DNA from 2 places in the Cellulosimicrobium sp. SJTW-1 genome. Region 2 is predicted to be linked to the other one. Evidence: riboswitches for the same ligand, from Rfam matches in the RefSeq annotation. Region 2 holds a riboswitch; the other holds the start of a gene.
The links. A riboswitch is a leader RNA that binds a small molecule or an ion and turns the genes downstream of it on or off. The one in region 2 is predicted to bind S-adenosylmethionine.
Positions count from the first base shown of each region.

Region 1: another riboswitch for S-adenosylmethionine. It lies ahead of RSE42_RS18340 (methylenetetrahydrofolate reductase); the one in region 2 lies ahead of RSE42_RS03035 (ABC transporter substrate-binding protein).

Region 1 is NZ_CP136680.1:4,073,779-4,081,624, forward strand. It holds gene RSE42_RS18325 (LytR/AlgR family response regulator transcription factor) at 1-148, shown strand, start outside; gene RSE42_RS18330 (heavy metal transporter) at 145-612, shown strand; gene RSE42_RS18335 (cation acetate symporter) at 609-2,132, shown strand; SAM riboswitch class I at 2,344-2,446, shown strand; gene RSE42_RS18340 (methylenetetrahydrofolate reductase) at 2,452-3,513, shown strand; gene metE (5-methyltetrahydropteroyltriglutamate--homocysteine S-methyltransferase) at 3,546-6,029, shown strand; gene RSE42_RS18350 (hypothetical protein) at 6,086-6,337, opposite strand; gene RSE42_RS18355 (DUF2630 family protein) at 6,388-6,636, opposite strand; gene RSE42_RS18360 (VOC family protein) at 6,727-7,125, shown strand; gene atpC (ATP synthase F1 subunit epsilon) at 7,130-7,447, opposite strand; gene RSE42_RS18370 (VOC family protein) at 7,626-7,846, shown strand, end outside.
Region 2 is NZ_CP136680.1:662,628-670,473, reverse strand. It holds gene RSE42_RS03050 (dipeptide ABC transporter ATP-binding protein) at 1-1,756, opposite strand, end outside; gene RSE42_RS03045 (ABC transporter permease) at 1,753-2,799, opposite strand; gene RSE42_RS03040 (ABC transporter permease) at 2,796-3,749, opposite strand; gene RSE42_RS03035 (ABC transporter substrate-binding protein) at 3,820-5,448, opposite strand; SAM riboswitch class IV at 5,554-5,667, opposite strand; gene RSE42_RS03030 (contact-dependent growth inhibition system immunity protein) at 6,034-6,354, opposite strand; gene RSE42_RS03025 (LLM class flavin-dependent oxidoreductase) at 6,575-7,672, opposite strand; gene RSE42_RS03020 (LLM class flavin-dependent oxidoreductase) at 7,808-7,846, opposite strand, start outside.

The sequences.
Region 1 (7,846 bases), 860 kb from region 2:
CCTCGTGGACCGCGCGGCCGTGACCGCGGCGCGGTTCGGCGGGGCGCAGCCCGCGCTCGTCGTCGCCGGGCACGAGGTCCCGGTGAGCCGCCGCATGGTGCCCGCCGTGCGCGAGGCGCTCCTCGGGCCGCACCGGGGCGCGCCGTGACGGGCACCGACCCGCGTCGGGACGCGCGCGTGCGCGTCCGGTCCACCGACCTCCCCGCGGCGCGCCCCGGCCCTCGCCCCGGCCCCGGTGAGGGCGCCGTCCCGGGGGGTGGGGCGCCGTCGGGCACGGCACGCTCCGGCGAGCCGGACGACGCCGCGACCGCCTACACGCGCGGGCTCGTGCGGGCCCAGCTCCGGCTCGGGCTGGCGTGCGTGGCGTCGTTCCTCGCGGTCGTCACGCTGCTCACGGTGACGATGAGCGGCGTGCCCGCGCTGGACGACGTCGTGCTGCTCGGCGTGCCGCTGCCGTGGCTCGTGCACGCGTACGGCTTCTACCCGGTGATCGTCGCGTTCGCGGTCGTGTTCGCGGTCGCGGCGGCGCGCAACGAGCGCCGGTACCGCGCGCTCGCCGAGGGCGCGGGCGGGCCCGACGAGCCCGGTCCCGACGACGGCGGTGCGCCGTGACCAGCGCGCTGCCCCTCGTCGCGATCGCGCTGCTCCTGCTCGCGACCGGGCTCATCGGGTTCTACGGCCTGCGGATCTCGCGCACCACGAGCGACTTCTTCGTCGCGTCGCGCACCGTGCGGCCGGTCTGGAACGCGTCGGCGATCAGCGGCGAGTACCTGTCCGCGGGCACGTTCCTCGGGCTCTCGGGCCTCGTGCTGCTGTCCGGCGCGGAGGCGTTCTGGTTCCCCGTGGGGTACGCGGCGGGCTACCTGCTCGTCCTGCTGTTCGTCGCGGGCCCCCTGCGGCGCAGCGGCGCGTACACGATCCCCGACTTCGTGCACGCCCGGCTCGACTCCGTGGTCGCGCGCCGCGTGACGAGCGTGCTCGTGCTCGTCATCGGGTGGCTGTACGTGGTGCCGCAGCTCCACGGGGCGGCGCTCGTCATCACGAGCGTGGCCGCGGTGCCGCCGTGGGTCGGCTCGGTGGGGATCGCGGTCGTGGTGAGCGCCGTCGTCGCCGCGGGCGGGATGCGCTCCATCACGTTCGTCCAGGCGTTCCAGTTCTGGGTCAAGCTCACCGCGCTCGCGGTGCCGCTCGTCTTCGTGCTCATGGCGCTCGGCGGGGCGTTCGAGCCCGGCGGCGCCGTCGTCACGTTCGACCCCGCCGCCGTGTTCCCCCACGAGGCCGGGCCGGGCGGCCTCGACGCGTACGCCACCGTCTCGCTCCTGCTCGCCCTCCTGCTCGGCACGACCGGCCTGCCGCACGTCCTCGTGCGCTTCTACACCTCGCCCGACGGCGGCTCGGCCCGCCGCACGACCGTCGTCGTGCTCGTCATGATCAGCGTGTTCTACATGGTGTCGAGCACGCTCGGGCTCGTGGCGCGGGTCGTCGCGCCCGACCTCGCGGCGCCCGGGGTCGCGGACACGGTCGTCCTCACGCTGCCGACCCGCCTCGTGCCCGGGCTCGGCGGCGAGCTGCTCGCCGCGCTCGTCGTCGCCGGGGCGTTCGCCGCGTTCCTCGGGACGTCGTCGGGGCTCGTGGTGGCGCTGGCGGGCGTCGTGAGCCAGGACCTGTTCGGCGGCACCGTGCGGTCCTTCCGCTGGTCCGCGGTCGCGTGCACGCTCATCCCGCTCGCGTTCGCGCTCGTCACCATCCCGCAGGGCCTCGTGACGAGCGTCGGGACGGTGTTCGTCTTCGCGGCGTCGGCCCTGTCCCCCGTCATCCTGCTCGGCGTGTGGTGGCGCGGCCTCACCGCGCGGGGCGCGGTGGCGGGCATGGTCGTGGGGGCCGTCCTGTGCGCGACGGCGCTGCTCGCGTCGTCCGCGCTCGTCGCCGCGGGGTACGGGAGCCCGTCCGGCGGCACGGCCGACGGCGTCCCTGGCGTCGTGCGCGCCCTGCTCGCCCAGCCCGCCGCCTGGACCATCCCGCTCGCGACGGCGACCGTCGTCGTCGTGTCGCTCCTCGACCGGCGCGGGCCGCCGCTGCGCACCGACCGGTTCCTCCGCCGCCTGCACGTGCCCGAGCGCCGGAGGGCCTGAGACCTGCAAGGCCGACGACGACCCGTCGCCATGGTCGGTGTCTGGGACCTCGCTCGAGCACCTGAAATCTGTAGCGTAGGAAACCTGAAATTCGTAGCGTAGAGAGCCTGAGATCCGTAGCGCGGGGCGCCGCTACGCCTCCGGCCGATCCCTCCGCATCTCACCTGGCGGGCGCTCTCGACCGCATGTCGGATGGGTCGTAGGATCGTGCCAACCATCCAGAGCGGTCGAGAGTCCTGGCTCGACGACACCGCAGCAACCCGCCGACGGAAGCCTCCCGAGGACAAAGGTGCTAACGCCAGGGTCGATGGAGTGACGCATGACCTCAGAGGCATCCTTCGCGCACCGTCCGGGCCGTCCTCGGCCGACGGTGTCGTTCGAGCTCATGCCCCCGCGCCGACCGGACGCGGCCCCGAAGTTCTGGGAGACGGCACGCCGTCTCGTCGCGACGCACCCCGACTTCGTGTCCGTGACGTACGGCGCCGCGGGCACCGACCGCGCGACCGCGCGCCAGGTCGTCGGACGCCTGCTCCAGGGCACGCCCGTGCTGCCGATCGCACACCTCACGTGCGTCGGGGCGTCGCGCGAGGACGTGGAGTCGGTCATCACCGACTTCCTCGACGAGGGCGTGCGGAGCTTCCTCGCGCTGCGGGGCGACCCGCCGCGCGACCAGCCGGACTGGCAGCCCGCGCCCGACGGCGTCCGGTCGTCGACCGAGCTCGTCGCGCTGCTGCGCGAGGTCGAGGCGTCGCGCTGCGCGTCCGACCCCGCCGTCGCGCTGCGCGGCGCAGCCCGGCCGCTGACGATCGCCGTCGCGACGTTCTGCGACGGCAACCCCGCCGCCGGCACGACGCGCGCCCAGGAGGTGCGCCGCCTCTGGCAGAAGCAGCAGGCCGGCGCGAGCTTCGCGATCACGCAGCTCTTCTACGACGCGTCGTCGTACACCGACTTCGTCGCCGAGGCCCGTGCGGCCGGCGTGACGATCCCCATCCTCGCCGGGCTGCTGCCCACGACGGAGCCCGCGCGGCTCCGTCGCGTCGAGGAGCTCACGGGCGTGCGCGCGCCCCAGCACCTGCTGGACGCGCTCGACGCCCTGCCCGACCCGGAGGCGCAGCACGCCTACGGGATCGCGTACTCGGTCGACCTCGCGCAGCGCGTCCTCGACGCGGGCACGCCCGGTCTGCACGTGTACACGTTCAACAAGCACCGCGCCGCTCTTGACCTGCTCGAGGGTGTCCACCTCGGCGGCGGGTCGGGCGGGACCGGGGGCGGCGCCAGCGCCGCCGCCGCCCCGCTCGTCCCGGACCTGGCCAGCGGGCCGTGGGTCACCGGCACCTCCCTGCCCACGACGAGCGCCGCCACGCACGGCGCGCCCGTCTGACCGGTCCTCCGGACCAGCAAGAGGTTTCGATCATGGCCACTTCCGTACACTCCCCTACCCAGAACCCGGTCGGTTTCCCCGCCGGCACCGTGCTCGGCTACCCGCGCATCGGTCGCCGCCGCGAGCTGAAGAAGGCCGTCGAGGCGTTCTGGGCCGGCAAGACCTCGGCCGAGGAGCTCGAGGCCACGGCCCGCGAGCTGCGCCTCGCGACCGTCCGCCGGCTCGTCGACCTCGGCCTCGGCGCCGACGACGCGTCCGTCCCCGGCTCGTTCTCCTTCTACGACCAGGTGCTCGACGTCGCCGCCTCCCTCGGGGCGGTCCCGTCGCGGTTCGCGTCGCTGACCGACGACGCGGGCCGCCTCGACCTCGCGGGCTACTTCACCGTGGCGCGCGGCCAGGGGGACGACGCCCCGCTCGAGATGACCAAGTGGTTCGACACGAACTACCACTACCTGGTCCCCGAGATCGGCCCGGACACCCCGATCCGCTTCGTCGACGACCGCGTCGCGCGCGAGTTCGTCGAGGCGAAGGAGGCCGGCGTCGTGACGCGGCCCGTCGTCGTCGGGCCGGTCACGTTCCTCGCGCTGTCCAAGGCCGCGGACGACGCGCCCGCCGGGTACTCGCCGCTCGACCGCCTCGACGACGTCGTCGCCGCCTACGCCGACCTGCTGCGCGCGCTCGCCGCGGCGGGGGCGCCGTGGGTCCAGCTCGACGAGCCGATCCTCGTCACCGACTCGGTCGACGTGCCGTTCACCGAGCTCGCCGCCGCCGTGGGGTCCGCGTACCGCGCCCTCGCGACCGACCTCCGCCCGGTGCCGAGCCCGGGGTCTTCGGCGGCCTCGTCCGCAAACCCGGCGGCAACCCCTGGTTCGGCGCAGGACGCGCGGCCCGCGATCCTCGTCGCCACGCCGTTCGGCGGGCTGGAGACGTCGCCGGACGGCGACGGCGCGACCTTCGACTTCCTGGCGACCCTCGCGGGCACGGACGTCGAAGCGATCGCGATCGACGCCGTCCGTGCGGACCTTCCGGACTCGCCCTACGACGACCTCCTGACGAAGACGCTCGTCGTCGGCGCGATCGACGGGCACAACGTGTGGCGCGCCGACCTCTCGGCAAAGCTCGACACGCTGACCGCCGCGCGCAGCCTCGGTGCGGGCGCGGTCGCCGTCGGCACGTCGACGTCGCTGCTGCACGTGCCGCACGACGTCGAGGACGAGACGTTCGCCGAGCCCGGCACGGCGTCGGGCACGACGCTCGACCCGCGCCTGCGCGACTGGCTCGCGTTCGCGGACCAGAAGGTCGGCGAGGTCGCGACGCTCGCCCGCGCGCTGACCGAGGGTCGCGACGCCGTCGCGGAGGAGATCGAGGCGTCCCGCGCGGCGGTGGCGTCGCGCGCGGAGGCGAGCGGCGTCGTCGTGCCCGCGGTGCGGGAGCGTGCGGCCGCGCTGACCGACGCGGACTTCGCGCGCGGTGACTACGCCGAGCGTGCGGCCGCGCAGCAGGAGCGCCTGAACCTGCCGCCGCTGCCCACGACGACGATCGGCTCGTTCCCGCAGACGCCGGAGATCCGCCGCGCCCGCGCGCTGTGGACGAAGGGCGAGCTGTCGGACGCGGACTACACGACCGCGATGCGTGAGGAGATCGCGCGCGTCGTCGCGATCCAGGAGGAGCTGGGCCTCGACGTCCTCGTGCACGGCGAGCCCGAGCGCAACGACATGGTGCAGTACTTCGCGGAGCACCTCGACGGGTTCGCGGTCACGGCGAACGGCTGGGTGCAGTCGTACGGGTCGCGCTGCGTGCGCCCGCCGATCCTGTGGGGCGACGTGACGCGGCCCGCGCCGATCACGGTCGAGTGGTCCGCGTACACGGCGTCGCTCACCGAGAAGCCCGTCAAGGGCATGCTCACCGGGCCCGTGACGATCCTCGCGTGGTCGTTCGTGCGCGACGACCAGCCTCTCGGCGACACGGCGAACCAGGTGGGCCTCGCGCTGCGCGACGAGATCGCGGACCTCGAGGCCGCCGGCATCGGGATCGTCCAGGTCGACGAGCCCGCGCTGCGCGAGCTCCTGCCGCTGCGCCGCGCGGACCAGCCGGCGTACCTCGACTGGTCCGTCGGGTCGTTCCGGCTCGCGACGTCGGGCGTGGAGGCGGCGACGCAGATCCACACGCACCTGTGCTACTCGGAGTTCGGCGAGGTCATCGGCGCGATCGACGGCCTCGACGCCGACGTGACGTCGGTCGAGGCGGCGCGCTCGCGCATGGAGATCGTGCCGGAGCTGCGCGACGCCGGGTACTCGCGCGGCATCGGGCCGGGCGTCTACGACATCCACAGCCCGCGCGTGCCCTCGACGGAGGAGGTCACCGAGCTGCTGGAGCTCGCCGTGAAGTCGATCGACCCGCGCGTCGTCTGGGTCAACCCCGACTGCGGCCTGAAGACCCGCCGCTACGAGGAGACCGTGCCGTCGCTCGAGCACCTCGTCACCGCGGCGAAGGCCGTCCGGGCCACGCTCGGCTGACCCCGGAGACGCCGGAGGCCGGGTCCCGTCAGGACCCGGCCTCCGTGTCGAGGGTGTCAGCGCTCGGTCGTGCCCGTGCCCGCCATCGGGAGGGCGAAGGCGAGCGTCGCCGCCGCGAGGCCGCCCACGAAGAGCCACACACCGCCGTCGACGCCGGACATGCCCGACCCCATGAGCACGAGCCCGCCGACGAACAGCGCGAACGCCACGACGAACCGTGCGACCGCGCCCGCGTGACCGGGGATGTCGCGCCCTTCGGTCCCGGTGGGGAGGGGGCTGTGCGCCGCCTGCTCGCTGGACGTGGTCATGGGGTTCTCCTTCTGAGGTCGGAACGGGAGCCGGACGTCGCCGTCGGCGATCAGTCCAGGTAGTTCTCCACCGTACCGGGGTCTCGCACGGTCGCCGCATCGGGGTCGCCGCCGAACTCGCGCGCGGCGCCGCGCTGGCGCAGCAGGTCCCAGCACTGGTCGAGCTCGACCTCGATCGCGCGGAGCCGCTCGTGCTCCTCGCCCCCGGTGATCTCACCCTGCGCGAGCTGCTCGCGGAGCTCGCGCTCCTGCGCCACGAGGTCGCTGATCGTCCTGCGGATGCCGCCGTCGGTCGCCATGCCGTCCACGGTATGCCCGACGGCGCGGGCGCGCCCCGGGAGGCCGGCCCCACGCGGCGCAGCGTCGGCGGTGCGCCCTAGGCTCGTCGCATGACGACGACGATCGGGCGCACGGTCCTGCTCTGCCGCGACCTCGACGCGAGCGCCGCGTTCTGGGCCGACGGGTTCGGCTTCCGCACGTTGTTCCAGGGAGAGACCGAGGGGTTCCCCCTGCTCCACGTCGGCCCCGGACGCGTCGACGAGCCCGGCCTGTGGCTCGTGCCGCTCCCCGAGGGCGGCGCCCCGCTCGTGTGCCACGGCCTGCCCAACCTCGTGCTCTACGTCGACGACCTCGACGCGACCCTCGCACGCCTCGCCGCGGCCGGGGTCGAGCCGTTCGTCGGGCCCGACGCCGACGCCGAGACCGGCGACCGGTTCGCGCACGTCCACGACCCCGACGGGCACCGGGTCGTCGTCGTGCAGCTCGGGACGACGACCGACCCCGCGTAGCGGGCTACCGAGCGCGCACCCATGTCGCGTCGTCGGCGAGGATCGTCACCTCGTCCTGGTCGACGACGAGGAACCCGCCCCCGATCCGCAGCTCGGCCGTCGGGCGGTCCGGGGTGCGCAGACGCACCCGGCCCGCCATGAGCGACGCCGCGACCGGCTGGTGCCGCGGCAGGATGCCCAGCGTGCCCGACGCCGCCGGGACCGTCACGCTCCGCGCCTCCCCCGCCCAGAACACCCCGGACGGCACCACCACCTCCACGAACACCAGCCGCTCCCCGGCGGGTGCGGCGGTCTCGGACGGGGACGGCAGGGCGACGGGCACGGAGTTCCTCCCGGACGGTGGACGGCGGAACCTCCGAGTCTGGCCGGGCGACCCGCTCGCCGGGCCCGGCACTTCGTCACCCGGGTGGGGCCGAAGGTCACCGGGGAGCCACCCGCCGCGGTGGTGCCGGCGAGCGGCCCGCGCGCCGACCGTGGGTGGCCCGCGTCACGATGGGTGCATGAGCACCCACGCGCACGGCATCCACCACTCGTTCGACTACGTCGAGCTCCCCGTGACCGACCTCGCCGCCGCGCAGGCGTTCTACGGCGCGGCCTTCGGCTGGGAGTTCGTCCCCTACGGCCCCGGGTACGCCGGGATCCGCACGGCGGCGGAGTCCGGCGCGGACGAGGCGGGCGGTCTGCGCCTGGCCGAGTCGGGCGACGTGACCCGCGGCGGTCC
Region 2 (7,846 bases):
CGGGGATGGCCGCGACGAGCTCCCGCGTGTACTCCTCCTGCGGGTCGAGCAGGATCTGCTCGGCCGCCCCCTGCTCGACGACGCGCCCGCGGTGCATGACGCCGACGTGGTCGGACACCTGCCGCACGACGGCGAGGTCGTGCGAGATGAACAGGTACGCGAGCCCGTGCTCGGCCTGGAGCCGCACGAGCAGCTCGAGGATCTGCGCCTGCACGGACACGTCGAGCGCCGAGACGGGCTCGTCGAGCACGACGAGCGCCGGGTTCAGGGCGAGCGCCCGCGCGATGGCGACGCGCTGGCGCTGCCCGCCCGAGAGCTCGCGCGGTCCTCGGCGGAGCACGTCGGGCGGGAGCGCGACGTCCTCGACGAGCGCACGCGCCCGGTCAGCCCGCTCGGACGGCGACCCGACCCGGTACGCCCGGAGCGGCTCGGTGACGATCTGCTCGACGGTGAACCGCGGGTCGAGCGACGCGTACGGGGACTGGTAGACCACCTGGAAGCCGCGGCGCAGCGACCGCAGCCGCTCGCCGCGCGCCGTCGTGATGTCCTCGCCGGCGAACTCCACCGTGCCCGCGGTGGGCCGCTCGAGCCGGAGAGCGAGGCGCGCCGTCGTGCTCTTGCCGGAGCCGGACTCCCCCACGAGCGCGTACGTCTCGCCGCGCCCGACCGCGAGGCTCACGCCGTCCACCGCGACGAGCGTCCGGTGCGCCGACCCGCGCGGCAGCGTGAACTCCTTGCGCAGGTCCCGCACCGCGAGGACGGGCGCGCTCGCGGTGTCCGGGCCGGCGGCGTCGGGCACCGCGATCCCCTGGTCGACGGCGCGGCTCGCGACCGCGGCGCGGCTCGCGTCGGCGCGCGGGACGACGCCGTCGTTCGGCGCCGTCTCCGGGGTGCCGCCTGCGACGAGGCGCGAGCTCGCGAGGCTCGGCGCCGCCGCGATGAGCTGCTGGGTGTACGGGTGGCGGGGGTCGTGCAGCACCTGGTCGGCCGTGCCCTCCTCGACGACGACCCCGTGCTCCAAGACGACGATGCGGTCGGCGCGGTCCGCCGCGACGCCGAGGTCGTGCGTGATGAGCAGGACGGCGGTGCCGAGGTCGCGCACGAGTCCGTCGAGGTGGTCGAGGATGCGGCGCTGGACCGTCACGTCGAGCGCGCTCGTGGGCTCGTCCGCGACGACGAGGCGCGGCCGGGCCGCGACTGCGATCGCGATGAGGACGCGCTGGCGCATCCCGCCGGAGAGCTGTGACGGGTACTGCCGCGCGCGGGCCTCCGGGTCGTCGATCCCGGCCTGACGCAGCAGCTCGACCGCGCGCTCGCGCGCCTCCTTGCGCCGCGCGAGGCCGTGGATGACGAGCACCTCCGCGACCTGGTCGCCCACGCGCGTCACGGGGTTGAGCGACACCGTCGGGTCCTGCGGCACGAGCCCGACGTCGCGGCCCCGCACCTGCTGCCACTCCTTCTCGGAGAGCCGCCCGACGTCGCGCCCACCGAGGCGGATGGTCCCTGCCATCACCTCGCCCCCGCGCGCGAGCAGGTGCAGGGCCGCGTGCGCCGTCGTGCTCTTGCCCGACCCGGACTCGCCCACGAGCGCGACGACCTCGCCCGCCCCGACCGCGAGGTCGACGCCGCGGACGGCGGCGTACGAGCCGCCGTCGCGCGTGCGGTAGGCGACCTCCAGACCGCGGATCTCGAGCGCGGGCGCCTCGCCCGACGTCGGGCCGGGACGCTCCTGGGTGGTCGGCGTCGTGGCGGTCATGCGTCCCCTCCGGTCCGTTCCAGGGCCCGTGCGATGCGGTTCGCCGACAGCACGACGGCGACGATCACGAGGCCCGGCATGGTCGTGAGCCACCACGCGGTGGCCAGGTAGTCGCGCCCGCCCGAGACGAGCGACCCCCACTCCGGCGCGGGCGGCGGCGTCCCGTAGCCGAGGAAGCTCAGGGCCGAGATGGCGAGCACGGCCGTGCCGAGCTCGAGCGCGACGAGCGCGAGCACCGGTCCCGTCGAGTTAGGCAGCACGTGCCGCCCCAGCACGCCGTACCAGCGCACCCCCGACGCGCGGGCCGTCTCGACGTACACCGACGTCGAGGTGCGCAGGACCTCGGCCCGCATGACCCGGGCGAACGTCGCGACGCTCGTGATGCCGACGGCGATCGCGACCTTGACCGTCCCGAACCCGAGCGCCGTGATGATCGCGAGCGAGAGCAGGATGCTGGGGATCGCGAGCAGCACGTCGACGAACCGGCCGACGACGTCGTCCACCCACCCGCGCAAGAATCCCGCGAGCAGGCCGAGCAGCGACCCGGCGACGAGCCCGACCGCGACCGCGATGACGGTCGCGCCGAGCGAGGCCGACGCGCCGTGGACGACGCGCGCGTACACGTCCCGCCCCAGGTGGTCGGTGCCGAACAGGTGCGCGCCCGACGGCGGCTGCAGCCGGTCCGCGGGCACGCCCGTCAGCGGGTCGTACGACGTGAAGAGCTGCGGGACGACCGCCCACGCCGTGACGAGCAGGACGACGAGCACCGCGACGACCAGCCCGGGACGCCGCACGGCGTACCGCGCCCCGCGCCGCCACCGGCCCGCCGTGCCCCGGGTCCGCACGCGGCCGTGCCGGAGGATCGCGCGCGCGTCCTCGCGGTCCTCGACCTCGATCTCCGCGGGCGTGCGTCCCTCGGGCGCGTCGGCGGGCGGGGCGTCGGGGGCGAGCGCGCCCGACGGCGGCACGTCCGCCACCGCGGCACGGTCCGCGACCCGGGCCTCGTCCCGGAGCACGATGCGCACTCCCGGCCTGGTGCTCATGCGGCCACCGCCTTCTGTCGAGCGTCGATCCGGGGGTCGAGCAGGGGGTAGAGCAGGTCGACCACGAGCGTGACGACCACGAACACGAGCGCCGAGAGGACGACGACCGCCTGCACCACGGGGATGTCCTGCGCGTCCACCGACGTCACCGTGAGCCGTCCCAGGCCCGCGCGCGAGAACACCGTCTCGGTGACGACCGTGCCGCCGAGCAGCCCGCCCACGACGACCCCCAGCACGGTCAGCGCGGGGATCGCGGCGTTGCGCAGCGCGTGACGGAAGTGCACGCGCGCGCGGCTCGCGCCCTTGGCGCGCGCCGTCTCCACGTACGGCTCGCCGAGCGTCCCGCGCAGGCTCCGCGCGAGCACCTGGGCGAGCGCGGCGCTCGCCGGCACGGCGAGCGTGATCGCCGGCAGCACGAGGCTGATCGCGCCCTGGTTGCCGATCGCGGGGAACAGCGGGAGCTGGAAGGAGAACCACTGCAGCAGGAGGAGGCCCAGCCAGAACGGCGGCAGGGCGACGCCGAGCGGAGGGAGCGACGCGAGCGCGTGGCGCAGCCAGGCCGCGCGCGGGAACGTGCTCGCGATCGCGATGCCGGCGCCCGCCACGACGGCGAGGACGAGCGCCGCGGCCGTGAGCCGGAGCGTCTCCGGGAGCGCCTGGAGCACGAGCTGCGTCGCGGGCGCCCCGGACGCGTACGACGTCCCGAAGTCGAGCCGCAGCGCGTGCCACAGCGCGTCGGCGTACTGCACGAGCACGGGCCGGTCGAGGCCGTACTGGGCGCGCAGGGCGTCGAGCAGCGCGGGGTCCACCTGGTCCGCCTCGCCACCGCCGCTCGCCATGAGCGCGGCCGGGTCGCTGGGCAGCAGGTAGAGGACGAAGAACGAGATGGTGAACGCCGCCCAGAGCACGAACAGGCCCTGCCCGGCGCGACGCAGGACGTACCGGCCCATGGTCGGCCTCCTTCCGTGGGGGATGCCCGCCTGCCCGACGCCGCGGCGTCGGGCAGGCGGACCCGGCGGGTCAGCCCTGGGTGACCCAGGCGTCGTAGAAGTCGAGGCGCGACGACGCCTCGAACGTCAGGCCGTGGACCGTGTCGGCGGCCGCGATGGTCGTCGAGAGCTCGTAGACCGGGATCGCGTGCCCCTTCTGCACGAGCAGTCGCGACGCCTCCGTGACGAGCTCCTGCCGCTCGGCCGGGTCGGTCGCCGCGGCCGACGCGTCGAGCAGGTCGTCGACCTCCTCGGCGTCGCGCTGGTTGATGTTGCGCGCGTTCGCCGAGAAGATCGTGCGCAGCACGTCCGGGTCGGAGCGCGTGAGGTTGTAGTAGTCGAAGTCGAAGTCGCCGCTCTCCTTGATGGCCTGCGACTCCGCGACGGTCACGTGCTGGAGCTGGAGGTCCACGCCGATCTGCGCGAGCTGCTGCTGGACGAGCTCGAGCGGCTCCGGCACCTGCCAGAACGTCACGGTCGTGGAGAGCTTCTGGCCGTCCTTCTCGCGCACGCCGTCGGCGCCCTCGACCCAGCCCGCGTCGTCGAGGATCTTCTTCGCGCCCTCGGGGTCGTAGGCGAGCTCGTCCGCGACGCTCTCGTAGAGCGGCGTCGAGTGCGACAGCACGCTCGTGGCCGGCTCGTCCTGCGCGCTGAGCACGGTGTCCGCGATCTGCTCGCGGTCGATGCCCTGGAGGATCGCCGTCCGCACGGCCTCGTCGCCCGCGAGCGGGCTCGACTCGTTGGGGAAGAGGTTGAACACGACGCCCGGGTTGGCGCGGTACTCGAGCCAGAACCCGTTCCCGTCGAACTGCGGGAGGTCGACGGTCGAGATCGCGGCCGTGGCGTCGATCTGCCCCGACTGCAGGCTGCCGCTGCGCACGCTCGCCTCGGGGATGACCTTGAACGTCACCGTGTCGAGGTAGGCCTCGCCCTGGTGGTCGCTCGCCTCCGAGCCCCACGCGTAGCCCGCGACCTTCTCAAGCACGATCTCCTGGTCCTGCGTGTACGACTTCACGGAGAACGGGCCGGAGCCGACGAACTTCCCGGCGCAGCGGTCCTCGACGCTCAGGTCGGCCGAGGACGGGGCGAGGAGGCCGAGCGAGAACGTCGACGTCGCCTGGAGGAACTGCGCGCTCGGCTCCGCGAAGTCCACCGTGAGGGTCTGCGGGTCGGTGACGGTCGTGCCCTCGTAGCCGACGAGGTACTGCGACCCGAGCGACGCCGTCGCGCCGAGCGCGACGATCGCGTCGAAGTTCGTCTTCACCGACTCCGCGTCGATCGGCGTGCCGTCGGCGTACGTCGCGTCGTCGCGCAGGTGGAACGTGTAGCTCGACGCGTCGTCGTTCACCTCCCAGCTCTCCGCGAGCCACGGCAGGATCTCGCCCGAATCCGGGTCCTGCGCCGTGAGCGACGCGACGGTCTGGCGGGCCGCCGCGATGGCGTCGTTGTTGCCGACCTGCTGCGGGTCGATGCAGTGCGAGTCGACCGTGAGGGCGAACGTCAGGTCGCCGCCCGCCACGGGCTCGCCGGACGGGCTGGGCGACCCGTCGCCGTCGGACGCGCCGGAGCCGCCGCCCGCGCACGCGCTGAGCAGGAGGCCCGTCGCGGCGGCCGCCGCGGCGACGGTCAGGGACCGGCGTCGGTGAGGTGTGGGGATCATGTCGTGCTGCTCTCCTCGTGTGCCGGCTGAGGACCGGCGGTCGTCCGGCGCCGGTGGTCGTCCGCGGCGGGCCCAGGGCCGGCGCGGCGGGGGGTGCCCACCGGGGTGCCGTGCTTACCGCGCCGCGGGAGCGGCGCGGTCAGGTCGTTCCCGGAGCACCCCGTCACGTCGAAGGGTTGCTGGTCAGCGAGCCGGGCCTACGTGCTGACGCTCGTCACCTGGGAGCAGGAAAGACAATCTCGACTGGTTGAGTCAAGTATCGAGACGGCCGTCCCGCCAGGCGGACGGTTGTTTCCGCCGAGACGACGCGAGTCGCGGCCGTCTCGCGTGTTACCGCGCCGGGAAGGGCGACTCGGGAGGTGGGGTGGCGCCACGGACCGGGCGCGCTCGGACGGGCGCCCGACCTGCGGCAGCACGGACCGCCGCGACGCCACCGACAGCGAAGCGCGCGCCACGGGCGTCGACAGCGACGTCGTCGACGCCCGGACGTGCGCCGGCACGCCGAGCACGACGCGCCACCGGAGCCGTCGCGATCAGGCCCGCCGACCGTAGCCGGCACGCGAGAGACCGAGAGAGCGAAACTCCTCAGGGACCGTCAAGATCTGATGCGGTGATTCTCGCCGTCACTTCTCCCCGGACCACGAGGAGCCAGTCGCGCAGCGGCATTCCCACGGCCTCGCGATAGAGCTCGGCATGAAGCCGGCCGTTGATCCACTCGACGACCTGCTCGTCGGAACGGTAGCGGTCCAGGGTGCTGTCGATCTCGTCGACGAGTCCGTCGTACCTGCTGGGGCCGACCAGGTCCAGGAAACGCGCCAGAGCACCTGCGGGACTCCCGTAGTCCTCTTCCCAGTCCTGGTGGAAGAACGAGCCGAAGAACGCGTCGAGCGAGTAGTGGGTCGTCATGGCGCACCTCGCGGAGGGGTCGTCGCGTCAAGGAAGGGCGGCGTGAGTGCGAGAGCCTGCGTCGAGACCGGAGCTGCGCCCGGGACGCGACGCTACACCGTCGGCCTCTTCAGCAGGGGTGTTCTCAGCCTGCCGCCGGGCCCGCAGCGCAGCCTCCTCCATCATCCGCGCCGCCCAGCTCGAGGAAGAGCGAACCGGCCGTGGCGTCGAGGATGCCTCGTCAGGCCGCCGTGAACCCCGCCGCGCGGCGGGCGTCGGCCGGGCTCCACAGGTCCGTCTTCACCTCGGCCTGCACGACGGGCACGACCTCCTCCGCGAACCGGCGCAGCACGTCCTCCTGCTGCGCCGCAGGGATCAGGTGGTTCACCGAGACGGACTGCAGGTCGTGGCGGTACGAGGCGTGGTAGTCGAGGATCTTCTCCGCCACGCGCTCCGGCGACCCCACGAGCGCGGGCCCGCGCTCGACGGCGTCCTCGACCGTCCGGAAGCTCGGTGCCTTCCCGACGGCGTCCGGCCCGTACCCCCGGCGCGCCGCCGCCGCGACCTGGCCCTCGTAGATCGGGCGGTACTGCTCGATCGCCTCCTCCGTCGTGTCCGCGAGGAACAGCCCGCCCGAGCCCGACCCGACGAACCCGTACGCCGGGTCGTGCCCGTGCGCCGCGTACTGCTCGCGGTAGCGGTCGATGAGCACCTGGTAGTTCTCGCGCGGCTGCAACGCGTTGGCGCTGACGATCGGGTCCCCGTACCGGGCCGCGAGGTCGACCGCGAAGCGCGACGTCGCCGACCCGTGCCAGATCCGGAACGGCCCGGCGAACGGCCGCGGCAGCGTCGTCGCGTGCTCCAGCGCGTGGCGGTGCCGCCCGCTCCAGCTGACGTCCTCCTCCGACAGCAGCAGGCGCAGCAGCTCGTAGTTCTCCTGGAGGTACTCGTACTGCTTGTCGAGGTCCAGCCCGAGCAGCGGGTACTGCAGCACCTCGTTGCCCTTGCCGATGACGATCTCCAGCCGCCCGCGGCTCAGTTGGTCGACCGTCGCGAGGTCCTCGGCGACGCGGATCGGGTCGAGCAGGGACAGCACCGTGACGCCCGTGCTCAGCAGGATGCGCGACGTCCGCGCCGCGACCGCGCCGAGGATCACCGTCGGCGCCGACGACAGCACCTCTCCCGCGTGCCGCTCCCCCACCGCGAACGAGTCGAACCCGAGCTCCTCCGCAAGCACCGCCGTCTCGACGACCCGGTTCAACCGGTCGGACGGCGCGACCGCCTCCCCGGTCACGGGGTGGGGCGGGTTGAACACGATGTCGAGTACCTGGAACCGCACGGTCCTGCTCCTTGCTGTCGGTGTCGTCGTTCGGGGCCCCGGTACCCGCGCGTTCGGCAGCTCCGGGGCGGGTTCGGCACGCGCAGGTGCCGAACTCGACCGGAGCCGCCGACCCGGGGCGAGGTTGCCGATCTGTCAGGCCGCGGCGGCATCGGCGGCGACGGCGTCGCGCTT